3 regions of the Staphylococcus sp. GDH8C109P genome follow, and region 3 is predicted to be linked to each of the others. Evidence: riboswitches for the same ligand, from Rfam matches in the RefSeq annotation. Region 3 holds a riboswitch; each other region holds the start of a gene.
What was found. A riboswitch is a leader RNA that binds a small molecule or an ion and turns the genes downstream of it on or off. The one in region 3 is predicted to bind S-adenosylmethionine.
Positions count from the first base shown of each region.

Region 1: it holds a riboswitch for S-adenosylmethionine, as region 3 does, so the genes downstream of both, KA867_RS02415 (Na+/H+ antiporter NhaC family protein) here and KA867_RS03980 (MetQ/NlpA family ABC transporter substrate-binding protein) in region 3, are expected to answer to the same signal.
Region 2: it holds a riboswitch for S-adenosylmethionine, as region 3 does, so the genes downstream of both, KA867_RS01465 (methionine ABC transporter ATP-binding protein) here and KA867_RS03980 (MetQ/NlpA family ABC transporter substrate-binding protein) in region 3, are expected to answer to the same signal.

Region 1 covers NZ_JAESMX010000009.1:102,639-113,992, reverse strand. Annotated here, with positions in the region: gene KA867_RS02450 (YjiH family protein) at 1-871, shown strand, start outside; partial or broken gene hutU (urocanate hydratase) at 919-2,583, shown strand; gene hutI (imidazolonepropionase) at 2,580-3,812, shown strand; gene KA867_RS02435 (SulP family inorganic anion transporter) at 4,041-5,207, shown strand; gene KA867_RS02430 (amidohydrolase) at 5,214-6,338, shown strand; gene KA867_RS02425 (SDR family oxidoreductase) at 6,415-7,296, shown strand; gene KA867_RS02420 (flavin reductase family protein) at 7,401-8,012, shown strand; SAM riboswitch class I at 8,099-8,199, shown strand; gene KA867_RS02415 (Na+/H+ antiporter NhaC family protein) at 8,313-9,608, shown strand; gene KA867_RS02410 (SRPBCC family protein) at 9,868-10,374, shown strand; gene KA867_RS02405 (MurR/RpiR family transcriptional regulator) at 10,494-11,240, opposite strand.
Region 2 covers NZ_JAESMX010000001.1:270,519-281,872, reverse strand. Annotated here, with positions in the region: gene sufD (Fe-S cluster assembly protein SufD) at 1-395, opposite strand, end outside; gene sufC (Fe-S cluster assembly ATPase SufC) at 496-1,257, opposite strand; gene popT (polyprenyl-phosphate transporter PopT) at 1,624-2,475, shown strand; gene KA867_RS01475 (MetQ/NlpA family ABC transporter substrate-binding protein) at 3,208-4,023, opposite strand; gene KA867_RS01470 (methionine ABC transporter permease) at 4,042-4,737, opposite strand; gene KA867_RS01465 (methionine ABC transporter ATP-binding protein) at 4,730-5,755, opposite strand; SAM riboswitch class I at 5,837-5,942, opposite strand; gene KA867_RS01460 (thioredoxin family protein) at 5,996-6,295, opposite strand; gene KA867_RS01455 (toprim domain-containing protein) at 6,292-6,684, opposite strand; gene gcvH (glycine cleavage system protein GcvH) at 6,950-7,330, opposite strand; gene KA867_RS01445 (arsenate reductase family protein) at 7,511-7,864, opposite strand; gene KA867_RS01440 (thioredoxin family protein) at 8,008-8,328, shown strand; partial or broken gene KA867_RS01435 (transposase) at 8,920-9,396, shown strand; gene KA867_RS01430 (nitroreductase family protein) at 9,340-9,885, opposite strand; gene aroD (type I 3-dehydroquinate dehydratase) at 9,952-10,671, opposite strand; gene KA867_RS01420 (organic hydroperoxide resistance protein) at 10,847-11,272, shown strand.
Region 3 covers NZ_JAESMX010000009.1:444,416-455,769, reverse strand. Annotated here, with positions in the region: gene msr(A) (ABC-F type ribosomal protection protein Msr(A)) at 345-1,811, shown strand; gene KA867_RS13505 (hypothetical protein) at 2,357-2,482, opposite strand; gene KA867_RS04020 (aspartate/glutamate racemase family protein) at 2,479-3,174, opposite strand; gene folE (GTP cyclohydrolase I FolE) at 3,401-4,033, shown strand; gene KA867_RS04010 (SDR family oxidoreductase) at 4,054-4,824, shown strand; gene KA867_RS04005 (GAF domain-containing protein) at 5,204-5,608, shown strand; partial or broken gene KA867_RS04000 (carboxymuconolactone decarboxylase family protein) at 5,729-6,168, shown strand; gene KA867_RS03995 (SDR family NAD(P)-dependent oxidoreductase) at 6,187-6,933, shown strand; gene KA867_RS03990 (4-fold beta flower protein) at 7,056-7,310, shown strand; partial or broken gene KA867_RS03985 (globin domain-containing protein) at 7,864-9,008, shown strand; SAM riboswitch class I at 9,317-9,426, shown strand; gene KA867_RS03980 (MetQ/NlpA family ABC transporter substrate-binding protein) at 9,520-10,335, shown strand; gene KA867_RS03975 (lactate/malate family dehydrogenase) at 10,389-11,321, shown strand.

The DNA.
Region 1 (11,354 bases), 340 kb from region 3:
GTTTATCGATGTGATTTGTCGTCCGATAATGCGACCAATATTTAAGACGCCAGGAAAATCAGCTGTCGATGCAGTAGCATCATTTGTTGGTAGTTATTCAATAGGATTGCTGATAACAAACAAAGTCTACAAGAGTGGTAGTTACACACATAAAGAAGCTGTAGTTGTAGCAACTGGATTTTCTACGGTTTCCGCTACGTTTATGATTATTGTAGCTAACACACTAGGTATTATTCAGCATTGGAATTTATATTTTTGGTTTACACTCGTAGTGACATTTATTGTTACTGCTATTACCGTACAACTCCCACCTATCAGATTTGAAAAGCATACGACATATAAAGATCAACCATATCAAGAAGAGATTCGCAGAAACATGCCATTGTTAAAAGAGTCTTGGTTAGAAGCAAAATTAGCAGTGAAACAGTCTAAGTCATTAATTGACAATGTATTTGAAAATTTAAGAGATGGTGTCGTAATGACTATAGCTATTTTACCTTCTATCATGTCAATTGGTTTTCTAGGACTAGTAATCACAGAATTCACACCAGTAATCGAATATATATCTTACATCTTTTATCCATTTATCAGCATTTTCCCAGTAGAAAATGTGGGAGTATTAGCACAGGCTTCAACGATTTCAATTGTTGAAATGTTATTACCCGCTGCAATTGCACAATCAGCTGATTTAGCAACAAGGTTTACAGTAGCAGTAATGAGTGTTTCAGCGATTATCTTTTTTTCAAGCGTTGTTCCGGTCATATTATCTACAGAAATTAAAATTTCGATAGGAAAACTTGTGCTTATTTGGTTTGAAAGAGTAGTACTAACACTACTGATTACAATTCCGTTTGCATTATGGATATTTTAAATATCAAAACAAAGGTTCAATTTAAATCGATGAAGGAGAGATTTTTCATGAAAAAAATTAAAGCAAAAAAAGGTTTAGAGATTGAGTGTAAAGGTTGGGAACAAGAAGCAGTGTTACGAATGCTATATAATAATTTAGATCCTGAAGTTGCAGAAAGACCTGAAGATTTGGTTGTCTATGGTGGCATAGGTAAAGCAGCTCGCAACTGGGAAGCCTTTGAAGCGATTGAATCCACGCTGCGTTCATTAGAAGCTGATGAAACGATGTTAGTCCAATCAGGTAAACCAGTTGCTGTATTTAAAACACATGAAGAAGCACCACGTGTATTACTTTCTAATTCTGTATTAGTACCTGAATGGGCAAACTGGGATCATTTTAATGAATTAGATCAAAAAGGATTAATGATGTACGGCCAAATGACTGCGGGTAGTTGGATTTACATAGGTTCACAAGGTATCGTTCAAGGTACATACGAGACATTTGGTGAACTCGCTAATCAACATTTTAATGGCAAATTAAATGGGACGGTTACGCTAACTGCTGGTCTTGGCGGTATGGGTGGTGCGCAACCATTGGCAGTTACAATGAATGGCGGTGTTGTCATTGGTGTTGACGTAGATGAAACCCGCATTGATAAGCGTATTGATACACGTTATTGTGACGTGAAGACACGAGACTTAGATGAAGCTTTAACTTTAGCAGAAGACGCACGTAAACAGGGCAAGCCATTATCTATTGGATTGGTAGGTAATGCGGTCGATGTACATCAAGCAATTTTAGATAAAGGATTTAGCATTGATATTATTACGGATCAAACGAGTGCACACGATCCTTTAAATGGATATGTGCCACAAGGGTATTCATTACAAGAAGCAAGTGCACTACGCAATAAAGATCCAAAATAATATGTAAAAGAATCTCAAGCGTCAATGCATAAACACGTCTCATTGATGTTAGAATTTCAAAAACAAGGTGCGGTCGCTTTTGATTATGGAAATAATATAAGACAAGTCGCATACAATGACGGCTTAAAAAATGCTTTTGATTTTCCTGGATTTGTGCCAGCATATATCAGACCATTATTCTGTGAAGGTAAGGGACCATTTAGGTTTGCAGCATTAAGCGGAGATCCTAAAGACATTGAACGTGCAGATGAAGAAATGAGAAAGCTATTTCCTGAAAATGAAAAACTTATTCGTTGGTTAGATTTAGCACAAGAGAAAATTGCATTTCAAGGATTGCCTTCAAGAATTGCATGGTTAGGTTATGGAGAACGTGCAAAAATGGGATTGGCATTAAATAGACTTGTACGTGAAGGTGAAATTTCTGCACCAATTGTAATTGGTCGAGATCATTTAGATTCAGGTTCAGTAGCTAGTCCTAATCGTGAGACTGAAGGCATGAAGGATGGATCAGATGCTGTAGGAGACTGGGCAATATTAAATGCGTTAATCAATACTGCAGCAGGTGGATCTTGGATTTCATTCCATCATGGTGGAGGTGTTGGAATGGGTTATTCATTACATGCCGGCATGGTAGTTGTTGCTGATGGTTCAGAAAGGGCAGACAAACGGTTAGGACGAGTATTAACTACAGATCCGGGTATGGGAGTAGTAAGACATGCTGATGCAGGATATGAATCAGCGATTAATGTAGCAAATGAAAAAGGTATTCACATTCCAATGATTACAGGGAAAGGAGATAAAAAATGAACGACTTAATCATTCAAAACATTAAACAACTAATTTTACCGAAGGCTACCAATCGCCCTTTAAAAGGCAAAGAATTAGATGATTTAAACATTATTGAAAATGGAACAGTAGTTGTGCAAGATGGCAAGATTGTTTATGCTGGTGAACATTCTGAGGCTTATGAAGCAAATGAGACAATAGATGCCTCAGGAAAAGTCGTTTCACCTGCATTAGTAGAAGCACATACGCATCTCGTACATGGTGGCTCACGTGAACATGAGATGTCACTCAAACGTCAAGATGTCTCTTATTTAGAAATACTTGAACAAGGTGGCGGCATATTATCTACTGTAGAAGCTACACGTCAAGCGACAGAAGACGAACTTTTTGAAAAAGCAGAAAAAAACCTATTAACCATGTTACAACACGGTGTCTTAGCAGTTGAAAGTAAGAGTGGTTATGGATTAGATAAAGAAAATGAACTTAAACAATTGCGTGTTTCAAACCGATTAGCAAAAAAATATAATTTAGACATGAAACATACTTTCCTTGGGCCACATGCTGTACCAAAGGATGCGAAGTCTAACCAAGCTTTCTTACAAGAAATGATAGATTTATTGCCAGAAGTTAAACCGTATGCTGACTTTGCTGATATTTTCTGTGAAACAGGTGTGTTCACTGTAGAAGAATCTAAAGCTTATATGGAAGCGGCTAAAAAACAAGGCTTTGATGTTAAAATTCATGCAGATGAAATTGATCCATTAGGTGGTTTAGAACTTGCAATTGATGAAAATGCAATCTCTGCAGATCATTTGGTAGCATCTAGTGAAAAAGGCAAACAAAAATTGAAAGATAGTGATACCGTTGCGGTATTACTGCCAGGTACAACTTTTTATCTTGATAAGGAATCATATGCAGATGCAAGAGGTATGTTAGATAACGACGGCGCTATTGCCATAGCTACTGACTTCAATCCAGGTAGCTGTGTGACTAATAATTTACAATTAGTGATGTCTATTGCAGCATTAAAATTAAAATTATCCCCAAATGAAATTTGGAATGCAGTGACAGTGAATGCAGCTAAAGCGATTAATGTTGATGCAGGTACCATCAATAAGGGTGATAAAGCAAATATTGTAATTTGGGATGCACCGAATCATGAATATATTCCTTATCATTATGGTATTAATCACGCAGAAAGAGTGATTAAAGATGGCAAGGTACTATTTGATAATCGCATAAAACTTTAAAAGTGAAACTGTAATTAAAATGAATTTTTAAGACTTTTGACATTAGATAGAGCGAGGAATGAAATCAACAATATTGATTTGTTCCTTGCTCTATTTTCATTTTATATATTTATGTAATATACATACTTCCTAAACGTAAAATCTAAGAGTACATAAAAGGTAAGTTAATAAAATATTTTGACAATTATGATAGTATAGTAACTAAAGGGGTTGGGGGTGAAATATAGTGTGAGTAACGCTGAATATATTAATCAATGGAAAGGCGACATAGTACAGAATATGCTTACTGGTATATTACTTGCACTGGCATTGCTACCTGGAGCAATTGCTTTTTCATTTATAGCAGGCGTAACCCCAACAATCGGTATGTTAAGTACTGGTTTGATGATGCTCGTACTCAGCTTGACTGGCAATAGAACCCTGATGGTTTCAGCGCCAAGTAGTGGTGTATCATTAGTCGTAGCACCTTTAGCAGCAAGTCATGGGATGCAAGCAGTCATATTAGCTACATTATTTATGGGAATCATTCAAGTTATATTGGGATATTTTCGAGTTAATAAATGGCTAGCATTGATACCAGTAGGTGTAGTAATTGGATTTATGAATGCTTTAGGAATACTATTATTCACATCTCAACTAAAGAATATCTTGGGGATTTCTATGGCAACGTATAGTGTTGCAATCATGTCATTTTTAATTATTTGGTTGAGTAATCGATATATCAAAATTATACCTGCACCGTTAATATCAATCATAATATTGACTATATTTTCGTGGATATTAAAGCCTGATATTAAATATGTGCATGATTTATCTTCAATACATATTAAACTGCCTTTTCCAAGTATCCCTACTGAAATATTAAATGTTAATTTCTTATTACCTGCGTTGTTATATGGATTAATGATGGCTATTGTTGCAATTGTTCAAACGACTTTAACAGCAGGTATGATGGATGAAGTAACTGCTACAACAAGTGATAAAAATCGTGAATCGATAGGTCAAGGTATAGCTAATTTTGTAGTAGGGTTATTTGGCGGTTATGGTGGAAGTGCGCTTGTTGGGCAATCGCGTTTTAATGTGACAATGGGTGCAAATTCGAGAGTTTCGACGTTTGTTACCGGTAGTTTTTTACTGGTAAGTTTATTTGTTTTTGGTGAAATTATAGGACATATTCCAATGGCTGTTTTAGCTACTGTACTCATTACCATTTCGTTGAATACATTTGATCGACGCACAATACCTTTTATACGCCAAGCGCCATTAATAAACGCTTTCATCGTAATACTAACGATGGTGCTTATCCTAATTTCTAATAATTTAGCGCTCGGAGTAGTGATTGTAACAATACTATATTATTTTTTAAAACGTTTTATAAATTTAGAAAGGACGTGACATGTAATGCCACAATATGAAGATTATGTAAAGTGGAGACGTACATTTCATCAGTTTCCTGAATTGTCGGATGATGAATATGAAACAACGAAACGATTAAGACGTATTTTAGAGAGTTATGAAATTAAAATTTTAGATATACCTTTGGAAACTGGCTTGATTGCAGAAGTAGGACAAGGAGATTCATTTGTTGCTGTTAGATCAGATATTGATGCATTACCAATCAATGAAGAAGTTGTACATGAATTCACATCAACTAATGAAGGCATTATGCATGCTTGTGGGCATGATATCCATATGGCCAGTATTTTAGCAGTAGCTACAAGATTAAAAGAAATTGAAGGTCAATTAAAGGGTAGGGTACGTTTTATTTTTCAACCTGCCGAAGAGCTAGGCTATGGTGCTGTTAAATTAGCTGAGTCAGGTGCCATTGATGGTACAAAAGCAGTGCTAGGTTATCATAATTATCCTACTATGGATATAGGTTTATTTGCAGTGAAATCCGGTGCTGTGACATCTTCTGTAGATCGTTTTGAATTTAAAATTAAAGGTAAAGGTGCGCATGCAGCAAAACCTGAACAAGGCAATGATCCAGTCGTTGTGTTAGGTCAATTAATCAATAGCGTTCAATCTATCGTTAGCAGAAATTTATCTGCTTTTGATAATGCCGTGGTAACGATAGGAGAAGTCTCTTGTGGTAACACATGGAATGTTATTGCAGATCAAGCTTATGTACAAGGTACAGTGAGAAGTTTTGATGAACGTATTCGTACATTCATTGAAAAAAGGTTAAGAGAAATTGGCAATGGACTGGCAGAAGTATTTGATGTTGAAATTGAAACAGAATATATCCGTTTGCCAGGTGCGGTTATCAATGACGAAAAATTAACAGATGATGCAATCAACGTTGCTAAACAAGTGGGTTATAATGTGAATATAATGGAACAGCCCTTAACGATTGGCGAAGATTTTTCTGGTTTTGCCAATAAGTATCCAAGTGTATTTGTCTTTATTGGCTCGAATAGTGAGTATGATTTACATCATCCCAAATATGATCCCGACGAACGTATTTTAGAAAAAGTACCAGATTACTTCGTAACATTTGTACAGAAATTATTAAATGAATCTTAAAGTAATAGCTATGTTATGGACGATTTAATTTGGGTACAAAATAATTATAATCATTATTTTTGAGGAGGATTATGCCATGGCGTTTCAAGATCCTAGAACGAAATATTCAAATGCAGATTTTCCAAAACAAGAACAAGCTGTTCCAGGTTTACAAAAAAATTTAAACCCTAAACCAGATTGTGGAGAAACTTCATATATTGGTTATGGTAGATTGAAAGGTTTAAAGATGTTAGTAACAGGTGGAGATTCAGCTATAGGTAGGGCTGCTGCGATAGCTTATGCTAAAGAAGGTGCTGATGTTGCGATTAATTACCTGCCATCAGAACAAGAGGATGCTGAAGAAGTAAAAGAAGTTATTGCATCGGCTGGACAAAAAGCTGTGCTAATACCGGGTGATTTACGTAATGAACAATTCAATTATGAGTTAGTAGAGCGTGCATATCATGCGTTAGGTGGTTTAGATAATGTTACACTCGTAGCGGGTCATCAGCAATACAGAGATACGCTTAAAGACTTTGATACAGCATCATTTACTGAAACTTTTGAAACAAATGTGTATCCAATATTTTGGACAGTACAAAAAGCAATCGATTATCTGAAACCAGGTGCTACAATTACGACAACATCATCTGTTCAAGGTTATAATCCTAGTCCTATTTTACATGATTATGCAGCTTCAAAAGCTGCAATCATATCGTTGACTAAAAGCTTGTCTGAAGAATTAGGTGCTAAAGGTATCCGCGTTAATTGTGTCGCACCAGGACCATTTTGGTCACCACTTCAAATATCAGGTGGACAACCACAATCGAAAATTCCGACATTTGGCCAAAAAGAAGTACTTGGTAGAGCAGGTCAACCTGTAGAATTAGCTGGCGTGTATGTTCATTTAGCAGCTGATGAATCAAGTTACACAACCGGTCAAGTATATGGCGTTACCGGTGGCACACAATTAGATTAATTTGATAGATGGCTATTTCAAAGTGATTAGTGCTTAAATGAAAGGTTTACGCACTGACATTTTGACATAGCCACTTTTTATTTATGAAAGGAAAGTGAATTTCAGTGAAACATTTTAAAGCAAGTCAATTGTCTAAAAGGCAAAACTATAAATTATTGAGTGGCAGTATCATACCTAGACCGATAGCATTTGTTACGTCTCAAGATAAAAATGGCAAGTTAAATGCGGCACCGTTCAGTTTCTTTAACGTAGTAAATAGTGCACCACCGATGATTATGATTTCTACAGGACGTTCAAAAGGCAAGCGTAAAGACACTTCGCTTAATATTGAAGAGACTGAAACTTTTGTAGTGCATATTACTGATGAAACAAATGTAGAACAAATTAATCGCACAGCTGCACCATTGGAGCGTAGAGAAAATGAATTAGATCGCACAGAATTAACCCTTGTCGATTCGGAACTTATATCTGTACCTGGCATTGAGCAAGCGAAAATACGTATGGAATGTAAATTAGAGCAGATGATTCCATTAGGAGATGCTGAAGAGGGATCAGATCTAATTATTGGTGAGGTATTAATGTTTCATATTAATGAAGATGTGTATTTTGAGGACAGTAAGATAAATGCGCAAGCACTAGAAGCCGTTTGCCGGTTAGCCGGAAATGATTATGCATCAATTGGTGATACATTTACAATTGTTAGGCCAACAGAATAATATTTGAGTTTAGGTATCATTTCATATTACAAATATATAATTGACGAAGTTGCATGAATAGTGTACTGTTATAAAATAAATAAAATAGCTTATCTAGAGAAGTGGAGGGACTGGCCCTTTGAAACTTCGGCAACATGGTGATGCGTGTGCCAATTCCAGTAGCATAATTTATGCTAGAAGATAAGATTAAAGATGTAATGATTTACTCTTTTCTTCTACAAGAAAAGAGTTTTTTATTTTTTATGGTAAATATATTAAATGATTGATTATTAAAGTAATGATAAAGAAAGTAGGTTTTGTATGGCGGAAAATAAAAAAGGTAATGCATGGGCGCTTGTACCGCTTATTATATTTGTTGGTATATTTTTAGGTGTGGGCGTTATTACTGGTGACTTTTCAATAATGCCACTTAATGTTGCAATCGTTATTGCATCTATCGCGGGCTTATTGATGAATAGAAAAGAAACATTTTATAAAAAAGTAGATGTGTTTACAAAAGGTGCAGGACATTCAAATATTATTTTGATGATGTTAATATTTCTACTTGCGGGTGCATTTTCTCAAACCACTGAAGATATGGGTGGAGTCAAGTCAACGGTTAATTTAGGACTATCTTTCATACCTGAGAACCTAATTATCGTCGGATTATTTATCATTTGTATGTTTGTATCACTTTCAATGGGTACTTCAGTAGGTACAGTTGCAGCAATAGCACCGGTTGGCTTTGGTTTAAGTCAGACGACGGATGTCTCTGCAGCGATTACAATGGCTACTGTAGTAGGTGGCGCAATGTTTGGTGATAATTTATCAATGATTTCTGATACGACAATTGCTGCAGTACGTACTCAAAAGACTAAAATGAGTGATAAGTTTAAAGTGAACATAAAAATTGTATTACCGGGCGCGATATTTACTGTTATAGCGCTATGGTTTTTAACTCATGGTGCTCAGATAGATACAACAAAATCATATGATTACAATTTTATTAAAGTTATTCCATACTTATTGGTACTGATTTTAGCGCTTGCAGGCATCAATGTAATTATCGTATTGATTGGTGGCACTGTATTATCTGCTATTATTGGCTTAGTTGATGGGTCATTTAGTTGGTCAGGCTTGCTTAGTTCGATTTCAAAAGGAATTGTTGGCATGGAAGATATTGCAATTATTGCACTATTAATTGGCGGACTTGTAGCATTGATACAACATAATGGTGGTATAACTTGGTTATTGAATTTTGTACGCAATAGGGTTAAATCAAAACGTGGTGCAGAATTAGGCATAGCAGGACTTGTAAGTGCAGCTGATATTTCAACTGCCAATAATACAATTTCGATTTTAATGGCAGGGCCCTTGGCTAAAGAAATAGCGGACGAATACGATATTGATCCAAGAAAATCTGCAAGTATTTTAGATATGTTTGCAAGTTGTTTTCAAGGCTTATTACCTTATAGTCCGCAAGTTATAGCAGCAGCAGGTGTGGCATCTATTTCACCAATTTCGTTAATGCCATATTCTATTTATCCTATCATTCTAGGTGTTTGTGGACTAATTGCAATCTTCTTTAGATTACCAAGATTAAATAAAAAAAATTGATTATAAGAAAGGGCATTGGTTTATACCATTTGAATATAGACTGACTGCCCTGTTTTTAAGAAATGATGCGATATTTAAAATTGAGCATTTTAAATAAAAAAGGGTAAAATTTTGACGTTTACTGACTAATAACGATAGAATAAATAGGCTGTCACTTTTATAGTGAAAATAAAGGGAAGTTGGATTTCATAGTATTATTGTTTAGAAGTCTAGTATAATGAGTTAGAATAGTAATAAGAGTGAAAGTAGGTGAACAATCATGGCTAGATACAATGTGGAAAATGAAAATGTAGAAATTCAATTGGAACGACTTTTTAAAGTTGAACCTGAATTAGTATATCAAGCTTGGACCGAGCAACGATTTCTTAAACAATGGTTTATGACAACTGAACGAACGAATAAATCAATAGAAATAGATGCTGTACAAAACGGTGGCTATAAAATTATTGATGTACGTAAAGGAAAAGAGAATATAGTAAAGGGTTCATATGTTACATTGAACCCAAATGAATATATTGTTATGACTATAGGTATGCCTGAATTAAGTGACTCTGAAGATACCATCGAAGTTGAGATGTTTGAAAGAGAGCCAGGTATTACCCAAATGATTTTTAGTTACACAGCTTATGTGCCTAGAGAACGTAGACTGACATCGTTAGAATATAAGCAAAAGAAAAAGGAATATCATGATTCCACTGCGCATGGTTTTGAAATGTTATTTGATAAGCTTCAAACAACGCTAGAAGCATATGAAGAGGAACAATAAAATCATTATATTAATTCAACCGAACTCAATAAAAAAGGTAGTAAAACTAAGAGGCTGAGACAATTAATTTGTCCAGCCTTCTTTTCTTTTATAGATTAATTATTATGTGTAAATTGACCCTATTGTTTGCGCTCATTAAACTTACGCAGTACCGTTTCAAAAAATATATGATAACTGATAAAACTGGAATAATCGATGCCATTTGTTAAATAAAAAGTATTACTTGAAACGTAAATATTATAATTTGCTTTTTGAGCTAATGTGTTATCTTGGAGCGTAGTAATAGAAATAAAATACTTTTGACGCAGTTGCAGTAAATTCGTTATGTCAGATAAGTGATCTGTTTCTCCGGATAAAGAAATAATAAAAAATAAATCATTATCAGAAGCTTTATTTAATACCATTTTAAATTCATGTACATCGTGTAGCACAATAATATTTTTATGTATGGTTAATAAAATTCTTTGAGCTTCTTGCGCAACGTTCATTTGTGCTACACCTGTGCCATATAAGTATACCGTTTCAGCTTGATATATTTTGTCTGTCACTAGGTCGTAATCAATACGCTCTAAATAAGTGAAGGTATTTTCAATTTCTTGCTTAAAAGCGTTCATAGAGTCAGAAGGTAATTGATGAACTTGTTCAGATTCAAATTTTAAATATGATTTAAAATCACTATAGCCATCAAACCCCAACTTACGAGTGAAACGATGGATACTTGCATTTGATGCATGTGTATAAGTCGCTAGGTCTTGTATTTTCATTGTTTTACAATCTGATATATGTGTGTTTATAAAATGAGCGATTTGTAGGTCGTTTTCATTTAATTTATTAAAATTATTGTTAATACGTTCATCTAAAAGCAATGCTCTCACCTCTAATTTTGAAAAAATTTTCATGTTTTGAAAATATAATCTTATTGTACAAAATTGTTCGTAATAGCGTCAAACTATTGTTTGTATGTAAGCGTTTACTATAAA
Region 2 (11,354 bases), on a different contig from region 3:
AAATATTTTTTTACTAAATCAGGATGGTTGATCAAAGCTTCTGCTAAGCCTTCAACGACAACGCCATCATTTTGAGCTGAATCAGAAACTTTTGTGAACGCTAATGTATTATTATGTTGGATAACCAAATTCTCAGTGTTTTCAACATCAATAATCTCTCTAACTTCACTTGGTAATTCTTCTAATGATTCATATACGTCACCCGTTGTTTCATGTTGTTTAAATGAATCAAAGTCCCATCTCGTGATTTTTGTTTTATCTGGTTTTGGCATTTCTAAAGTTTCAGTTAATTGCAACGCTTCTTTACGTAATTCAGTTAACCAAGAAGGTTCATTATGGGCTTGTGAATATTCAACAAGTTGTGCTTCAGAAATGTTTAAAGTTTCAGTCGTCATACTTTTTTCCTCCCATTTGATGATTGTATGATTTAACTCATCGGTATAAATCAAAACCTAAATCTTCATCTATAATATTATTTTTCATATGAATTAAGACTTATTCTGCAGCATTAAACTCTTCTTTAACCCATTCATAACCTTCTTCTTCAAGACGTTTCGCTAATTCAGGTCCTCCTGAAGTAACAATTTTACCACCATACATAACGTGTACATGATCAGGTGTAATATAATTTAATAGTCGTTGATAGTGCGTAATGATTAATGAACCAAACGTTTCTCCACGCATTTGATTGATACCTTTTGAAACTACTTTTAATGCGTCAATATCAAGTCCAGAGTCAATTTCATCTAAAATAGCAAATTTAGGTTCTAGCATCATTAACTGAAGAATTTCATTACGTTTTTTCTCCCCACCTGAAAATCCTTCATTTAAATAACGTTGCGCCATATCTTGATCAATATCTAAAAAGTCCATTTCTTTGTCTAACTTTTTAATGAATTGCATTAAATTAATTTCTTCGCCTTCTTCACGTTTAGCGTTTATCGCAGAACGCATAAAGTCAGCATTCGTTACACCAGTGATTTCTGATGGATATTGCATAGCTAGGAATAATCCAGCTTTAGCACGATCATCAACATCTAGTTCTAAAATGTTAACGCCGTCTAATAGTACTTCACCTTGTGTTACTTCATAGCTTGGGTGTCCCATGATTGCTGATGATAATGTTGATTTACCTGTACCATTAGGTCCCATTACTGCATGTATTTCTCCTGTATTAATTGTTAGATTAACACCTTTAAGAATCTCTTTATCTTCAATAGACACATGTAGGTCTTTAATTTCTAATGTTGATGGCATACATATTCCCTCCGTATTATATGATATGTTTTTCCTATCTAGTTTATAATAATTTTAATCTACAGTCAAAAGACTGAGCCCTTGTTACACCTTCTAATTATAACGCAGTTGTGTTGGAATATAAACCTTTTCAAGTGCTAAATTAAAATTGTTATCAAAATACAATGATTTTTGATAGTACGTTAATCATTTCTTTAACTGATAATATAAGATATGATGTTCTCAACTCATTTATTCCTATATCTATCTATTATAAGCAAAGTACATTCTATAATCATTCACTCATTTTAACTTTTGTTTTTAATATAGTTCTAAGACAAATTGTGCTATCATTTTCAATATATTTTAGATAGAAAGGATTTTGGTATGTCAAAAATAAAGTGGTCAAATCTATGGAAAGGATTTGCAATGGGTACGTCTGATTTAGTTCCTGGTGTAAGTGGCGGTACTATCGCTTTGCTTTTGGGTATTTATGATGATTTCATACGGTCTATTAGCGGCATATTTTCAAAGAGGTTTTGGGAAAGCTTAAAATTCCTGATTCCTATTGGATTAGGAATGATCATTGCTATTGGTTTATTGAGCAAAGTAATTAATTACCTTTTAAGTGAACACACCGTACCAACCATGTTTTTATTTGTTGGACTAATCGCAGGCATCATACCCTATTTATTAAATACAGCAAGAGTTAAACAAACATTTCAAACATCTCATTATTTACTCGTTTTACTGGGTATTATAATCATTGTAGTGATCACCTTGTTAAACAATGGTGATAAACATGCAGGAGAAACACTTGAATTATCAACTGGTCTTATTATTAAATATTTTATTGCAGGTGTTTGTGCTTCTAGTGCAATGTTACTACCAGGCATTTCAGGATCCTTTATGTTATTAGTATTTGGTGTATATGGTACTGTAATGTTTTCAATTTCAGAATTTATGTCTTTAAATTTTAAAGCTGTACCAATCTTAATGGTCGTAGGTATTGGAATCATTTGTGGTTTCTTATTTTCTAGTAAATTGATTCAATACCTTTTAAACCATTATACTTACTTAACCTATGCACTTATCATTGGTTTTGTTGTAGGATCACTGTATGCAGTATTTCCAGGTTTGCCAAGTGATGTTTCCACTTGGATTATTTCTATTATTACAGTAATATCAGGCTACTTTATTAGCTACAAACTAGGACATGTTACTAGCGATGATTTTTAATTTTTCTATGTATAAACCATATTAAAATAAGATTGTATATTTATCAGAAGCTTATATAAGCATTTTGACAATACAGTCGTTATATAATATTTGATTTCTACCCTTATCAAAACATAAAGCCCGGAATGGTAAAGATTCGTTGCTATAACTAAGTAGTTTAGTTACAAATCCATACCACATCCGGGCTATTTTACATTCATACTTATACATCAATAGCGAAATGATATATGTATGAATGACTATATATAATGACGCACTATATTCTGATATAAAGTACGCCCCATTTTAAGTTCTCCCTATCACAGTTTGAATGATATTGTGGTATCGAAAAACACCATCAACATTTTCGTGCTTTAAAGCAATTCACTCAAACATAATTTAATTTTACGCCATAAAACTGTGGAATTCAAATATGTAATTTTTCTATTTATAATCATCTTGTAAGCAAAACAAATAAATATAACATCATCTCAAAAGGCAATGATCAATCCTTTAGATTATTAAACTCATCGAGTAACACCTCCCTATACAATTGTATAATACATTTGTTAATGAGAAATTTATGAACAAATTTGAGAATGTGCAACCATGTTAATATATCCTAAAGCATTCGTATTTTTTTATATGTCGTATTCCACGCACTACTACTTTTTATGCCCTTTTTCTAATTTTAAACAAACAAAAAGAACCCCATATCCATTGTGGTTAAAGGGTTCTTTATTAAAAACACTATTATTTTGCTGGTACTACTGCACCATCATATTTTTTATTGATGTAATCTTTAATTTCTTTAGACTGTAATGCATCCATTAATGCTTTGATTTTTTTATCGTCTTTATGACCTTCTTTGACACCAATCAAGTTAGCGTATGGATTGTCTTTTGCTTTTTCTAAAACAATTGAATCGTCTTTAGGACTTAATTTTTGATCAATTGCAAAGTTTGAATTAATGATTACTGCGTCAGCATCTTCTTTTTGATAAATCTTAGGTAGATATTCTGCTGATTGTTTATTGTTAAATTTGATATCTTTTTTATTTTCTACGATATCATCAAATTTAGCATCTTCAGTTTTAACACCTTTTTTAATTTTGATTAATCCTGCATCAGAGAAGAATTTTAAGAATCGACCTTCTTCTGCAGGGTTATTTGAAACATAAACAGTAGCGCCTTTTGGTAATTCTTTTAAGCTTTTATATTTTTTTGAATAAACAGCCATGGGCTCTAAGTGTACATTGCCTGCTGATTCGATTTTATAATTTTTATCTTTCTTTTCAGTATTTAGATATGGTGTATGTTGGAAGAAGTTTGCATCTATCTCACCTTTATCTAATAATTTATTTGGCGTCGTGTAATCGTTAATCGTTTTAATTTTTAAGTCATAACCTTTATCTTTTAAAATTGGTTTTGCTTTTTCTAAGATTTCAGCATGTGGGGCTGGAGAAGCACCAACTGTAATTGTCTTATCTTTACCACCACCGCCATTACCACAAGCAGCTAATATTAATGCTAAAGCTATTATTGAAGCTAAACTAAATAATTTTTTCATATAATTGTCCCCTTTAACTTAACGTTTATCTATTTTATTTGTAACTTGGTCTCCAATGAATTGGATGATAAAAACAATAATTAAGATTAAAATTGTAGAAACGAATATGACATCGTTTTGGTTTCGTGTGAAGCCAGTTAAGTATGCTAAGTTACCTAAACCTCCAGCTCCAATCACACCAGCTACTGCAGTAGAACCTACTAAAGCAATTGCTGTTACAGTTATTCCAGATATCAACGCTGGCATTGCTTCAGGTAACAACACTTTTTTTACTACTGTCCATGTTGTAGCTCCCATTGACCAAGCAGCTTCAATAACACCCTTGTCAATTTCTTTAAAAGCGATTTCCACTAATCTTGCGTAGAATGGTGCTGCACTGATGATTAGTGCTGGCAAAGCACCGGTTGGTCCACTAATCGTTCCAAGTACTAAACTCGTAAATGGTATAAGTAGTAAAATTAAAATAATAAATGGTATTGCTCTGAATAAATTCACCACAAATGATACAACGCTGTAAAACACTCTAGCTACTGGCGATTGACTTTTAGCAGATAAAAATAAAAGCACACCAAGTATCAAACCAAAAATAAAAGCAAATATTGTAGATATCACTGTCATATAAATTGTTTCATATGTAGCTAACCAAACCTCGTCCCAACTTACATTAGGCATTGTTAGCATTTCCTGTAGAATCTCGCTGAATGAACTACCCATGCTTTAACACCTCCACAGAAACATGTTGTGCACTTAAATCATTTTTGAACTTTTCGAATTTTTCAGAATTTACATCTAATAAATGTAATACTAAAAAGCCCAGTGCACCATCTTTAGTATGTTTAATATTTGCTTCAAGAATATTGACATCAATATTATGGGTCTTTGTTATGTATGACACTAATGGTTCAGTTGTATTGTTTCCTGTAAAATTCAAACGTACGACATAAGCACTTTCATCTAAATCAATCAATTCAGAAATGGATTCGTCAAATTCATCATTTAAGTCTTCTTTGACAAAGCGTTTCGTTACTTCATGTTGAGGATTCTCAAAAACAGTTGACACACTTCCTTGTTCTATAACACGGCCATTTTCCATTACTGCCACTTCATCACAAATGCGTCTGATGACTTGCATTTCATGTGTGATGATAACGATCGTTAAATTTCTTTCTTCTTTAATTTTTAATAATAATTCTAAAATTTCATCTGTTGTTTGAGGGTCTAATGCACTTGTCGCTTCATCACAAAGCAAGACATTAGGCTCATTTGCTAACGCACGTGCAATACCCACACGTTGTTTTTGTCCACCTGATAATTCTGATGGATAGGCATTTTCTCTACCTTTTAGTCCTACCAATTCCACTAATTCCATCGCTCGTTTTTTTGCTTCACTGCGCGATACACCAGCAATTTCTAATGGAAAAGTAATATTATTCAAAACATTACGTGACCACAATAGATTAAAATGTTGAAAAATCATGCTCACTTTTTGACGTTTTTTTCTCAATTCTGATTTCGATAAGTTCCCTATGGTATCTCCATCAATGATGACGTCTCCTGAAGTTGGTTGTTCAAGATGATTTAAAAGTCTTATCAAAGTACTTTTACCTGCGCCTGAAAAACCAACCACACCAAAAATGGAGCCTGATTGAATGCTTAAATCAACATGATCTACTGCTAACACATCGTGTTTTTTCGTTTTATATCTCTTAACGATTTGATTTAATTCAATCATTGCCGTTTCCTCCTTGTATTGCTCATTCAATTAAAAAATGCTCTCTCTTTTCACCGAAGAATAGAGAAAGCATACCCGCTTCTCTCATCTTCTAAAGTTTATCTACTTTATGTGAATTGGCACCATTTCTATTACAGACGGTTGCCGGGCTTCATAGGGCACATCCCTCCACCTCTCGTGATAAGAGTTCATTATTTAATTATCCATAATCCTACCATTGTACTAAAGATTCGTCAATAATTATTTTAAATTTTCTAACAAATAAGGCACTGATTGAAATGCATAAATTCTTTTTTGTTCTTCGCCTTTGGACATAAGCATAAGTATCGGTACTGATTGTATCTCATGTTGTTGGCTAAAATCGGGATGGAAATTTAAATCTATTTTAGTAATTGGTAATTTTAAAATTTCATTCGCAATATCTAACATTCGTTCCGATACTTTACATGTACCACAGGTTGGTGTATAACCAAAAATTAGATATTTTTCTTTATCTACGTGTTCTAAAACATTAACACACGTTTCATTCTGTACATTCATGTTAATAAACTGACCCTTTCAGCAATATAATCTAATTTTGCTTTTGCTACTTTTTCTTCATCTTTCACTAAAAATCCATGCTTTGCTAATACTTTTGACAAATAGGCTTTAGGGCATCTCGCAACTTCACCATATTGTTTGTCTATGTGAATGTGTTTACTTTCACTTAAATATTTTTTAAACCATCTACGTATCTTTTCACCTTCATCATCTGCATCTGCAAGTACATAAACTTGCTTGTCGTATAATGATTCAATCATTTCATCTAACTTATCAATCCCCATAGTACCATTAGTACAAATGATTTCAATAGGTTGGTCAATCACCTGGTTCACCCGTTTCTTGTCTGTTTTCCCTTCGACAATGATAACTTGGTTTAATATCGCCATGACATTCACCTCTAAATGTGATAGTAAATTCAATTTTATATTTAGTTCTACACCAGACATTAGCAACATAAACATTTATTATAGATTCTTATTATAATCTTAATAATTGAATATTCAATTTATCAGCAATGGTATTACTAATGATATTTTTCAATGTAATTTATACTTCAAAAAACAACTTGAATATTGAAGTGAAATTCAGTCTTTCATCATAGGGTAAAATAAAAACTCCATGATATATCGTATCGTGGAGTTTGATTTCATATTATTCACCGATCATTTCAGAGTATTGGTCAGCTGACATTAGCTCGTCTAATTGACTTTCATCACTTAACTCAACTTTAACCATCCATGCTTTTTCATATGGTGATTCATTAACGAATTCTGGACTATCTTCTAGTTCATCATTTGTTTCTACAACTTTACCTGAAACAGGTGCATAAAGTTCTGAAACTGTTTTTACTGATTCAACACTACCAAAAGATTCACCTTCGTCAATATCGTCATCAGTTTCAGGTAATTCAACGAATACGATATCACCTAATTCACTTTGCGCGTACTCAGTGATACCAATCGTCACTGTATTTCCATCAATTTTTACCCATTCATGTTCTTTAGAGTATTTTAATTCACTTGGTACTGCCACGAGAATCCCCTCCTAAATGTTTTTACATATTCATGATGCCATATGAAAGGCTTACAATCAACTATTTAATCGATTTTACAATACTTCTCATGTTTCACAATTCATCGCACAAAACATTTTCAAAGTATATAGTTATTATTCTCAAAAGTTGTTAAAAATGAATTGTAAAAGAAAATGTGTTTACAACCAAGTTTCCTTGTATTGTTCCTCTTTAAAACCTACTGTTACTTTATCACCTAATACAGCGAGTGGTCGTTTCACTAACATGCCATCCGAGGATAATAAATCTAGTTTTTCTTCGTCGGAAAGGTCTTTTAATTTATCTTTAAGGCCTAATTCACGATATTTTGCGCCATGCGTGTTAAAAAGTTTATTGATATCAATACCTGTAGTATTAATGATTTCTTTAAACTCATTTTTAGTCGGTGTATGTTGCACAATATCGATAGGTTCAAAACTTACCCCGTATTCTTGTAAAAATTTTGCAGCTTTTTTACAAGTTGTACAATTAGGATATTGGTAAAATTTTATCATTTTTCAGGACCTCCTATGCTTAGTTAACACTAATATAACAAACTTATAACAAAAACGCTCTAATTATTAAGCTGATTTTTTTAATAACTGCAAATTGTCGGTTATAATGTTTACAATAATATCTTTTATAAAGGAGTCTAATTATGGAATCAATTAATACTAATAATCAATTTAAAAATACAGTACAAAGTGACGAGCCAGTCATCGTTAAGTTTGAAGCAGGATGGTGCCCAGACTGCAAGGCAATGGACATGTGGATTGACCCAATTGTAGAAAAGTACAACAATTATAACTGGTACACTGTAAACCGCGATGAATTGGAAGACGCTGCAGCTGAAAATGACGTTATGGGTATTCCAAGTTTATTAGTTTTTAAAAACGGAGAAAAATTAGCCCATTTACATTCGGCAAATGCTAAATCTCCTGAACAAGTTGAATCATTCCTAGCTGAAACGTTTGAGTAATTATTGGTTTAATTCTATTAATTTTAATTTTTAAACAATCAAAATTTTGAAGTAAGCATTAAAATGAGAGTGGAACAAAAATCCCCATTCTCAAAATAAGAGGGCCAATCCTTAATATGGATTGGTCCTCTTTATATTTAATATATTACGATTTTGATCGTGCATGCTTGCCTGGGGATATGGTTCGAGCCTGTAGTCTCTCACTCATATCATTTCCCCGGGCGTCAGCACGTTGCAAAATCTCTATAGGTGATGTGTTTTAATACAATAGAAAAAAACTTCGTATTATTTAACTTATACAACTAATATTAAGTCATATTTTTAATTAACCAAAAGATATAACTTAATATAAATACACATGATGGATACGTCCATTTTATATAAAAAACTTACGATTTTGACCGTGCATGCTTGCCTGGGGTATGGTTCGAGCCTGTAGTCTCTCACTCATATCATTTCCCCGGGGGTCAGCACGATGCAAAATCGTTTGGAATATTTATCAAAATACAAAAGCAAAGCCTCATTTGAAACAATTCATTCCCTCTAATATATTGATGAAGTTCTTATTTTATAAAATTAATAACATGACTCAAATGGTACGAATGTGATGATCGTTTCAAATGTCCACTTAAAAATTGATGTATGAAAAGCAATGCAAAAACGAATAAGAAGATAATGAAGCATTTTAATTGGGAGTATTTTAAATCTCAAATTAATCAGCAGCTTTCAGAAACAGAAACTAAAAAATCTACAGTCAAGAAAAATTGATGTAGAACCAGTTTTTGGATTCATGAAAGCTATTTTGGGTTTCACTCGAATGTCAGTTCGAGGGATAGACAAAGTCAAAAAAGAATTAGGATTTGTCCTAATGGCATTGAATGTAAGAAAAATAGTAGCTCAACGAGCTAAATTATTTGATAAAAATAAAGAAAACGACAATTTCTACATATTTCAATAGAAATTATCGTTTTCTGTTTAGTCAGAGACATTTATGTCCCAACCCCATTTTATTTAAAACTTATCAATGACTTGATTTTGTTGACGTTCTCGATGTGGCATTTTTTCTAAATCTTTCAAATCAGTCAAATATAGTAATCCAACTAAACGTTCATCGTCTTTCACACCAAATATTTTGCGTATTTCAGGATTGAAAATATAAGCCGGTGACTTCCAACAAGTACCTATACCTGATTCAAAAAGTAATAGCATAAGATTTTGTGCAAATGCACCAAATGCCATATTATTCTCTAAACTTTCTTTTTGTCTTGGATCTTCTTTAACGATTAATGCAAGCATACCACCTAAATTGGTAGCAACTTTATAGTGATCTTCCTGCTTCTTTCTCAGATTAGGAAAAGCAATTTCAGTTAATTGCTTACTCATATCTCCCAATCTATCTTTTGCGATATGAACCACTCTCCAAGGTGCTCTCAAGCCGTGATTGGGTGCATCTGTAGCACGCTGTATCGCTTCATATAAAGCATCGTCATCTATGTTCATATCTCTTCTAAAGACCTTTATACTTCTTCGTTGAGTTATTGCATCTTGTAGTTCCATCTAATATCGCCCTTTCACTATTGATAACTATTTTCAATTATAAGATAGTACGATTAGATTTTCAAACTACTGATATAGCTTTAATTGCGCACGCAAATTTTCAACTTGTATCTGTCCAGGTGCTTTAGGATTATCCAAACAACCATAGGATACTGCACCACCAAAAATACCTTGAGCAGTTCTTGAAATGATGCCTAATTTTGACATAGCAATGCCAATCACTTGTTGTGGCACTGTATCAACTGTTGTTGATAATGCTGATAATAAATTTAAGACATCTTCTTTACTATAAGGCATGACTGCAACTTTTAAGTAATCTGGATTCATTTGATGCATTTTAAAATACAAATGTTTTAACTGAGCAAGTGGTGGCGTTTTTTGAAAATCATGATAAGACAATATCACTTCAACATCATTTTTATGGGCTTGATCAATCAAGTTCACTATATATTGAGATTGGCGGTTAATTTCAAATTCAACGTCAATCATATCCACGTGGTCTATTTCAATTATCCTTTCAAGTAATTTAATGTACGCATCAAACGACAAATCACCTTTACCGCCTTGTGATTGTGTGCGATAAGTAACTAAAATTTTCTTATTTAAGTTTAGCTCATATAAATTATCAATGACATTAGCTACGTCATCAACCCTTGGTGTTGCCCATTGATCAACTCTTAATTCTATTATATCGATAGATGTTTGATATTTTACTAATTCGTTTAAAAAAGTTTGAGAAATTTCATTTTCTGGTGCTATGGTTACTGCAATTTTTACTTCAGACATTTTTAAAACTTCCTTTTCACTCAACATTAAAATTATTGTATAACATTACTGAGAACTAACACAATCTTAAAAGAACATCATTTAAGTAAATAATAAAAATCTATTCACCTTTTATATGATTTAAATTTAATTTACAGGGTATAGTCGTTATATAAGTAATTTAGGAGGTAATATAATGGCAGTAAATTATGAAACAAAAGCAACGAATACAGGTGGTCGTAACGGTCACGTTCAAACAGATGATAAAGCAATTGATGTAGCAGTCATTCCTCCAGCACAAGCTGATGCTGAAAAAGGCACTAACCCTGAACAATTATTTGCAGCAGGTTATGCATCATGTTTTAATGGTGCATTTGATTTAATTCTTAAACAAAATAAAGTGAGAGGCGCTGAACCTGAAGTCACTTTAACTGTACGTTTAGAAGATGACCCAGAGGCTGAAAGCCCTAAATTAAGCGTTTCAATAGATGCAAAAGTTAAAAACGTTTTATCACAAGAAGATGCTGAAAAATATCTACAAGATGCACATGAATTTTGTCCATATTCAAAAGCAACACGCGGTAATATTGACGTAGATTTAAATGTACAAGTAGTAGAATAACGATAATGCTAAACCCCCAAATTCTTAATCGAATTTGGGGGTTTTTTGTTGTTTTAATACTACTTATGCTTATGTCATGATG
Region 3 (11,354 bases):
TTCATGAGCCTTATTCTTAGTTAGATATTGTAAAAAGAGTAATGAAATGTTATATTGATAGTACTTTATTAAGCGAGGAGGATTAAAATGACTGCTTCTATGAGACTGAGATAACCCTTTTTGAATACAAAATTAAATTAATTCAAAAAGGCTTGTCCGCAATACACACTCATAGGGTGACGTATGTCATTTTTTATCCTTTGATAGGAATAATAAGCACTTTTAAATACTAAAACTTCAGTAATAAACTTTAGATATTTGAAAGTGTGATGTGAATGAGACGGGAGTAGCCTGTCTCATTTTTTTGCGTACACGTCCTTTAAATATACAAGGAGTGTATAAAAATGGAAAAATACACAATTAAATTTAACCAAATTAAACATAAGCTGACAGATTTTCGATCCCTTAATATTGAAAATCTTTATGCTTATCAATTTGAAAAAATAGCACTTATTGGAGGTAATGGTACTGGCAAAACCACATTACTAAATATGATTGCTCAAAAAACAAAACCAGAATCTGGAACGGTTGAAACGGATGGCGAAATTCAATATTTTGAACAGCTTAACATGGATATGGAAAATGATTTTAACACATTAGACGGTAGTTTAATGAGTGAACTCCATATCCCTATGCATACAACCGACAGTATGAGTGGTGGTGAAAAAGCAAAATATAAATTGGCTAATGTCATATCAAATTATAGTCCGATATTACTTTTAGATGAACCTACAAATCACTTGGATAAAATTGGTAAAGATTATCTGAATAATATTTTAAAATATTATTATGGTACTTTAATTATAGTAAGTCATGATAGAGCACTTATAGACCAAATTGCTGACACAATTTGGGATATACAAGAAGATGGCACAATAAGAGTGTTTAAAGGTAATTACACACAGTATCAAAATCAATATGAACAAGAACAGTTAGAACACCAACGTCAATATGAACAGTATATAAGTGAAAAACAAAGATTGTCCCAAGCCAGTAAAGCTAAACGAAATCAAGCGCAACAAATGGGACAAGCATCATCAAAACAAAAAAATAAAAGTATAGCACCAGATCGTTTAAGTGCATCAAAACAAAAAGGCACGGTTGAGAAGGCTGCTCAAAAACAAGCTAAGCATATTGAAAAAAGAATGGAACATTTGGAAGAAGTTGAAAAACCACAAAGTTATCATGAATTCAATTTTCCACAAAAAAAAATTTATGATATCTATAATAATTATCCAATCATTGCACAAAATCTAACATTGATTAAAGGAAGTCAAAAACTGCTAACACAAGTACGTTTCCAAATACCATATGGCAAAAATATAGCACTCGTAGGTGCAAATGGTGTAGGTAAGACAACTTTGCTTGAAGCTATTTACCACCAAATAGAGGGGATCGATTGTTCTCCTAAAGTGCAAATGGCATACTATCGTCAACTTGCTTATGAAGACATGCGTGACGTTTCATTGTTGCAATATTTAATGGATGAAACGGATTCATCAGAATCATTCAGTAGGGCTATTTTAAATAACTTGGGTTTAAATGAAGCACTTGAGCGTTCTTGTAATGTTTTGAGTGGTGGGGAAAGAACGAAATTATCGTTAGCAGTATTATTTTCAACGAAAGCGAATATGTTAATTTTAGATGAACCAACTAATTTTTTAGACATTAAAACTTTAGAAGCATTAGAAGTGTTTATGAATAAATACCCAGGAATTATCTTATTTACCTCACATGATACAAGATTTGTTGAACATGTGGCAGATAAAAAATGGGAGCTAACAAAACAATTTATTTATGATATAACTTAAAAACTAATGTCAAAGAAAAATGATATAGATTTAGTTTCTGGGATTTTATGAAAATTATTTGAGCACCACCTAGAGGTCATATTTGAGTAATAAGTCAAGTTGAACAAGAAGTTGATTTTGTCTTAACAGCAGTGAATATAAAATCAGTAACTCAACTAACTGAAAAATGCATAACAGTAAAGTGAACGTTATTATTACAATAGAAATTACGGTTCTATAAAAATTCATAAGGTTATCATGCGACATGTTAAAAGCGACTTCTTATTATTCAGAAGTCGCTTAATAATTTTAAAGTCTAATATTAGGCTGGTTGTAAAGATTTAATACTATTTCTTAATTATCGAGATTTCAACTTATTATTGATAGTAGGCTAAAATATTAACGCTATGAATCGTTAGGTGCAATACTTTTAAGAATTCTGGAGAAATTAGCCATTTTACGTTTTAATTTATCAAATTGATGCGATGAATATACTTTGTTATTAATCATATTTAATCATGTTTTATTGACATCACAAGTATTTGAAAAAGTGTTTAATTAAATAATTATTTGACAGTATCAATACATTCAAAACAATACAAATGATTATTTTTATGCACGCCATTTAAAAAACCATTTAAACAAAAAACATCTTTATGGCAATTTTCACATTGACCAATTAATTCTCTCATTTAAAAACCTCCTCAACCATTTTATTTACATGAATATCCATTGTTTCTAAAATTGGAATATTAAAATCATTTTTATCAAAAAGCATTTGTAATTCTGTACATCCTAAAATTAAACCATCAATATTGTCTTCTTTTGTCATTCGACTGATGATTTTTAGAAAGTCTTCTTTAGTTTCTTGATTTACAATACCATTTTCCAATTCATCAACAATTTTTTGGTGTATTAGTTGTTGTTCATTCTCATTAGGTACGACAACATGCTTATTATTTTTGGTGAATTGTTTTTTGAAAAAATCATGTTCCATTGTAAATTTAGTTCCTAAAAGACCTAATGATTGTAAGTTTTCTTCATCTGCGCATTCATATGTTGCATCTACGATACTGATCATTGGTACATTTACCATTTTTTCAATTTCATTAAATACTATATGTGGCGTGTTTGCAGCTATAATTATAAAATCTGCACCAATATCTTCTAATTTTTTTGCTGCATTTCCTACATAGTTTGCTAATTCTTCAAATTGATTGTTATTAATATATTCAAAAATATTATACATATTAATGCTATTAATAAATAACTCAGGAAGTGTTTTTTTACTGTTTTTTCTGTCTTGGTACTTATGAATGAAAGATTGGTAATAGTCCACTGTTGATTCAGGTCCGAGGCCCCCAATAATGCCTACATTTTTCATCTTAATTCCTCCAATAACCGTCAAAAAATAAATTTAAACGATGTTATATATTAATCAGTTATTAAATTATTACCCGAATAATTTAATTTCAATGTTAATCAATTATTTGAAAATCTATATTTTATTAAGCAGAACGTTTGTTTTTGCTATTATTTAGATAAATAATAAAGGCAAGCTTAAGCAAGCAATTTGTGATCATAAATAATAATTAAAAAGTGGTGTAGATATGGAAGATATAGATTTGGAAGAAAAAGTAAATGATCTTATCTCAAGTAATTTTGTCAATAATGTTGAAGAGAAAAAAAGACAGATGAATCTTGCAATGGAAAGTGTGAGAAACATCATAGAATTATGTGGAGATGATCCTGATAGAGATGGTCTCATCGATACCCCTTATCGTTTTATTAAAGCTTTTTTAGAATATACAGAAGGGTATAATGAAGATCCTAAAACGCATTTAGCAAAAACGTTTGATGTTAAACAAGACGACATGGTTTTGGTCAAGGATATAGAATTCTATTCAATGTGTGAACATCACTTTGCTCCATTTTATGGTGTTGTTCATGTTGGTTATATACCTAATGAAAAGGTAACTGGATTATCAAAAATTGCTAGAGTAGTCGAAGGATATGCGAGAAGATTTCAAGTACAAGAAAGATTAACAACTCAAATTGCACAAGCAATCAATGAGGTGTTAGAACCTAGAGGTGTCATGGTAGTGATTGAAGCTAAACATATGTGTATGTGTAGCCGAGGTATCAAGAAAGAACAATCTTCTACAATCACTTCAGCTGTACATGGGTTATTTCATAAAAATTATAATACAAGAAATGAATTTTTAACTTTAATCAATAAATAATTAGAATAAGGTGTGTAATTATGTGTAGAAGAGTAGCCTTAATTACTGGTAGTGCAAAAGGTTTGGGTAAGAAAACAGCGCTTGATTTAGCTGCTAATGAAATTGATATAGTTATTAATTATCGAAAAAGTAAGGAAGAAGCACAAAAATTAGTTGATGAAATCAAGCATAAATTTGGTGTGAATGTTATAGCAATCCAAGCAGACGTATCAAAAATAAATGATGTAAAAAATATGATTCAAACAATTATGTCTACTATGGGGCGCTTAGATATTTTAATTCATAATGCAGGACCATTTATTAAGGGGAAGAAAACCATTGTCGATACTACTTATGAAGAATGGAATGCTATGGTTGACGGTAATTTAAAAAGTTTTTTCATTTTAGTTAAAGAAGTTATTCCTATTATGAGGAAGAATAAATGGGGGAGAGTTATAACATTTGGTTTTGATCAAAGCCAAAATATACCAGGTTGGATATATCGAGGCGCATATGCCGCTGCAAAAACAGGTGTCATATCATTAACACAAACTTTATCAAAAGAAGAAGCGCGTTTTGGAATAACATTTAATACAGTTTGTCCAGGTGATATTTTAGGTGATGATAAGGAAAAAAATATAGCTGAGTATAAAAGAAATGAATTATCTCATTTTGAGATTCAAAGAAAAGAATATGGTGAAGATATTTCTCGTGTCATTAATTTTCTTTGTGAAGAAAAATCAAGTTATATAACTGGTGCAACAATCTCTGTGACAGGTAATCATGATGTTATCAACAAATATAATTTATAAAGAAGTACTTTAATATGGATGATAATGTTGTAATTGTAGGTGGGTCTATAGTAAGTATATTTGCAGTAAAGAAATTAAGTAAAAAGGGTATCAAGGTGGCATTAAAATTGTTCAAAGTGAGGAACGATTGACATATGCCCCCCCTTTTGATGAAAGCGTGTATGCAAGATAATGAAAATACTTCTATACTTTTATTAGAAAAAGAGAATTTTTTGCTGATAATCATATAGAAATTGTCTTAAATACCAATATTTTCAATCACATATTATGATCAATTAGATAAACCACAGGCTGTATTTTTCACTAATGGTTATAAGAATAAAAAAGAAGTACAAGATTATCTTATAAAAAATAAAGAATAAAATTAGGAGTAATCATAATGACTAATAAATCCACAAACTATGGCAGTTTAGCTAAGCAATTAGTAGCTTTAATAGAAGATGAAGTAGAACCTATTACCATTTTTTCAAATATCTCATCTTTACTTTATTCAAATTTACCAAATGTAAATTGGCTAGGCTTTTATTTTATAAAAAATGAAGAATTATTATTAGGTCCTTTTCAAGGACAACCAGCTTGTTCACATTTAAAATTGGAATCTGGTGTATGCGGAGATGCTGTAACACAGCGTAATTTAATAAATGTAGAAGACGTTTACGAATATCCAAATCATATATTTTGTGATTCAAACAGTAAATCAGAAATTGTATTACCTATATTTGTAGATAATACGATAATTGGCGTGTTAGATATAGATGCACCAACGATTCATCGTTTTAATTAAAATGATGAATCAAATTTACAAAATATAGTAGAGCTTATAGAGCAAAAATTAACAGAAACAGATTTAAGTATCATGACAGACGTATCTATCAATTACATTAAAAAATAAGGAGTGTATAAGATGAGTTTACGAATGAATTATGAAGAAATTGCCTCAGATAATATTGAATTAATGTATGAAATGGAAAAATTATTGAAAAAAATACAATCGACAACAAATTGCAAGAATTAATAAAAATAAGAGTTTCTCAATTGAATGGTTGTGCATTTTGTTTAAACATGCACACTACAGATGCTAGAAAACGAGGTATAGACGAAAAGAAAATTTATTTATTAAATGCTTGGGAAGATACTAATATATACAGCGACGCTGAAAAATTGGCACTAGAATTAGCTGAACATGTTACGTTAATTTCTAATCATAAAGTTCCGGATGCGCTCTATAATCGCGTTCGTGAAAATTATAACGAAGAGGAATATGCCCATTTAATATTTACAATTGCACAAATTAATACATGGAATAGAATATCTATATCTATGGGAAATGAATACAATATTTAAATCAAAGGAGTACAAAATATGTCTATAAATAATCAAGTTGCGATTGTTACAGGATCCGGTAGAGGTCTAGGTGCTGCTATTGCTATAAATTTAGCAGAAAAAGGTGTCAATATTGTATTGAATTACTTAAATGATGAAAAAAGTGTTGAAGGTGTCCAAGAAAAAATTAAAGATTTAGGTTCCAACGCCATTATTGTGCAAGCTGACGTCACAACCATTGATGGCTCGCAGAGAGTAGTTAATGAAGCATTAAAATCATTCGGTACTGTTGATATTTTGGTAAACAATGCTGGTCCATTATTTAGACCAATGTCAATTGAAGACATGACTTGGGAAGACATGTCTAAAAATTTAAATGAAGATATGGGCGCAGCCTTTAATATGACAAAAGCTGTTTTAGGCACTATGAAACAAAATCATTATGGTCGCATTATTTATATAGGATCATTATCTAGTGAAAAACCGTCAAATAATGTAGCTCATCATGGTAGTTCTAGAGCCGCAATAAGTACTTTTTCAAAATATGTAGCACTTGAAATGAGTGAATATGGTATCACTTCGAATGTTGTTGGTCCAGGTATGATAGAAACAGACCGAACTAAATCACAAACCAAGATTATTAAAAGTATCGCCGAAATAACACCCGCTAAAAGAATAGCTAAACCAGAAGATGTTGTTCGTGCAGTTAACTTTTTTGTGAATGACGATGATAGTTTTTACACAGGACATTACTTCCCCGTGAGTGGTGGATTACACTTAAAATAAAAAAATGTTTTTAAATTTAACTTTCAAATACTCACAGTATTATTATAGCTTTAACTGTAATGAATTTTTCAATTGTAAAATATATTTTTAACTATAAAAATAAGCATTAAAGAAGGTTTAAAATGAACTTTTACGACAAAAATGGTGATGCTACAGCCTATACCGAAGATAATATCCATATTTATCTTTTTAATGGTAGAGCAGTCGTTTATTTTCAATGTAATAAAGTATATGGTTTTAATGGGAGTCATTTAGGTTGGTTTGAAAATGGATGGATAAGAGATTTAAAGGGTAAATGTGTAATGTTTAGCTCGAAAGCATCTGGTGGCCCAATAAAACCTATTAAAAACAAGGCTCCTAGAAAAAATATAAAATAAGATATGCCAATTAAAAAGAATAGAAAACAAGTTAAAATTAAAAATATCTATCACTTAGCTTGGTCACACTTAAGTGGCATAGATTTTTTATTACAAGGTGTTTGAAAAATGACTGTTTTAAGTCATCCTTTTAAAACAACTGCTTGCATATGTTATTCATTTTTAGCACAAAATAACTAGGTCATAGTACTGTTATTTTGTGCTATTTTTTATTTTTAAAGTATTTTTTAGAGCTTTTTTATCATAATTTTATTGAAGGGCAATATCATATATCCAACAATCTAAATTAGTTTCTTCTTTAGAAATACCATTAGGCCCAATGCTATCTGTTAATATACAAATACTAGAACCGCAAATACGCTCTAATTTTATAGTCATAACATTCTTTTCCAAACACTTGATTTTACAAAAATGATATAAATAGTAAGCTAAAGATAGGCTTCATTAATATCTTAAAATGATAATAAATATGTTAGTAATTTATTTGAATAAGGTGATTTAATATAATTATTTTGTCTTAAACTATCTTAAATTACTATTAAGGAGAGATTTTATGTTAACGAATGAAGAAATCAAAATAATTAAAGAAACAGTGCCACTTCTAAAAGACGAGGGACAAAATATTACTTCTATTTTTTATAAAAGGTTATTTGAAGAGCATCCAGAATTGAAAAATGTATTTAACCAAACGAACCAGAAAAAAGGTTTATAATCTTCAGCACTAGCTATGGCTGTCTTAGCTGCAGCTGATAATATTGATGATTTATCTCCAATTGTTCCGGTTATCATGCCAGTGGTCTACAAACATTGTGCGTTACAAGTTCAACCTGAGCATTATCCGATTGTAGGTGAAAATTTAATTTGGGCGATTCAAGAAGTAACTGGATTGACTGATGATAGTGAAATTATTCAAACATGGATTAAAGCTTATCAAGCAATCGCAGACGCATTTATTGGCTTAGAAAAAGAAGTTTATAGCCAAATGGCTTGGGAAGGATTTAAACCGTTTGAAGTCACTGATATTCAAAAAGAAACAGAAATCATTAAATCATTTACGATTCAATCAGAGGATATTGATTTAAGTCAATTCACACCAGGTCAGTATATTACTGTAAATATTTCAAATAAGAAATTACCTTATCAGGCTAAAAGACATTATTCCATTGTAGATGGAAATCGTGATTATTTAACATTTGGTGTAAGAAAAGATTTTACAGAAGAACATGAAGGTGAAGTTTCAACGATTTTACATGACGAAGTTAAAATTGGAGATACATTAGAGTTATCTGCACCAGTAGGTGGTTTTGGTTTAGTAAATAAAGATAAAAAACAATTATTCTTAGGTTCTGGCGTAGGTGTAACACCACTTGTTTCAATGTATAGAGAAGCTGTTGAAGCTAATTTATCTGCTACATTTATTCAGGTAACTTCAGATAGTGATAATATTGCTTTTGAAGATACAATTAAATCAATTAACGCAAAATCAGAGAAAAGTATATTTCATGCTCATTTACGTGATGAGGATGGTTATATAGAAAAAAAGATTTAGAGGCATATCTTGATGATGAAACAGAAATTTATATTTGTGGTGGAAGTTCATTCTTAAATTCAATGATGTTAAATTTACAAGCACTTGAAATTCCAGAAGAACGTATTCATTTTGAAACATTTGTTCCAAGATTAAGTTTTTCTGTATAAAAATATAATATTTTTTGAAAATCATATTTGATGATGATTAGAAAAGATTATAAAAAATGTATGCAAAAAACGTCAATTTCTAATGGAATTGACGTTTTTTTACTATGTTTAGTAATTTTAAAATTCTACTTATTTTAAGTAGCTGAGTTACTAAATGTTCACTACTTTTAGTGTAAATGTATTCGTTTCACATGGAACAATTTTATTAATATTAGATTAATCATTAATAAATTAGAATTTTCTAAAATTTCATTGACTAAACATGAGTGGAATGCTAGGATTAATACAACTCAAATACATATGATTGACTCTTATTTAGAGAGGCGAAGGGACGTGCCCGATGAAGCCCAGCAACCATCGTTTAACGAAATGGTGCTAATTCACAGAAAGTAACAATGATTACTTTCGAAGATAAGAGAAGGTGCATACTTTCTCTTTATTTTATTAAGAGAAAGTATTTTTTTACATAATGAGTGAATTTTATTTTTAGATAAAGTTAAGGAGAGATGTTATGAAAAAGGTCATTAGTTTAACTGTTTTAGTATGTTTTGCTGTAATACTTGTAGCTTGTGGTTCGTCCAAAGATAAAGAGAATAAAAAGATTACAATTGCTACATCACCAGCACCTCATGGTGAAGTTCTAAAACATGCGAAAGAGGAAATGAAGAAAAAAGGTTATGATTTAGAAATTAAAGTTGTTAATGATTATAAAGTACCCAATAAACTCTTAGATAAAGGTGACGTGGACGCAAACTTCTTTCAACATGTGCCTTATTTAAAGGCTGAAAGAGAAGACCATAATTATAATATTGAAGAAGTAGGGAAAGTATTTACGACACCAATGGGTGTATACAGTAAAAAATATAAAGATATCAAAGACATCCCGAATGGTTCTACAATTTATGTTTCTAATAATCCAGCTGAAGAAGGACGTTTCTTATCATTTTTCGTAGATAAAGGGTTAATAAAAATTAAAAAAGGTGTCAAAATTGAAGATGCCAAATTTGAAGATATTGTAGAAAACAAAAAGAATCTCAAGTTTAACAATAAACAAGGGGCAGAATTTTTACCTAAAACCTATAAAAGTAAAGAAGGCGCAGCTGTAATCATGAATTCTAATTACGCGATTGATAATGGTTTAACGCCACACAAAGACGCTATTGCAATAGAAGGTAAATCATCACCATTTGCCAATATTGTTGCAGTTCAAAAAGGTCATAAAGATGATAAAAAATATCAAACATTACTAAAAGTTTTACAATCTGAAGATATGAAAAAGTTTATTAAAAAAGAATATAATGAAGATGTTATACCTTATGAAAAATAAAAACATTGATTTATGAATATAAGTTTTAACAAACAGAGGAGGTATGGTTAGACATGTCTAAGTTAGGAATTGTTGGACTTGGTAGAGTAGGCAGTCAAGTATTGACAGACGTTCAGTATTTGAATTTATTTTCAGAAATTGTATTGATTGATAGCAAAGAAGAAATTGCAAGTGGTGAAGCGCTTGATCATAATCATTCACAAGGACTGTTTAATATCAGTCATGTGAGAATTAAAGCAGGCGCGTACCAAGATTTAGCTGACGCAGATTTTATAGTTATTGCCGCAAGTATACAAACAGATAAAAACGATGGCGACCGAACATTATTGGCACAAGATAACCATGACATTATAAAAAATGTGATGAAGCAAATTGCTGAAGTTACGCAAGAAGCAATTATTATTTTAATTTCTAATCCAGTAGATTCGATGGTATATTTTGCCAATCAAGTCAATTATCCATCGCATAAAATAATTGGGACGGGTACAGCATTAGAAAGTTCAAGATTCAAAACTATTGTCGCTCAGCATTACCAAATTGATCCTAAAAATGTTGAAGCCTTTGTTATTGGTGAACATGGTCAGTATGCAGTGCCTGTATGGAGCAAAGTACGTATTCACGGTATGGAATTATCAGAGTATGAAGCTTTAAGTCAAGCGCCAGCGATTGATAAGGCACATATAACGTCTATTATAAATGAAGTTTCAATGGATGTTTTTTATCAAAAAGGGTGGACCAATGCAGCTATTTCCAAGGTGACGACTGCTTTGATACAAGCGATTGCTTTAAACCAGCGTACAATTATGCCATTAACATCAATCAGTCAGGAATATGGGCTAGATGATGGGGCGTATAGTTTACCAACATTAGTTGACCAATATGGCATTGTCCAAAGGTATCCTATAGCATTGGATGAGCAGGAAGAACAACAGCTAATTGAAGCATATCAATATATCAGACAAACAATTAATATAGCACAAAAATAATTTCCTTTAGTATAGAGATAGAAACATAAGTAT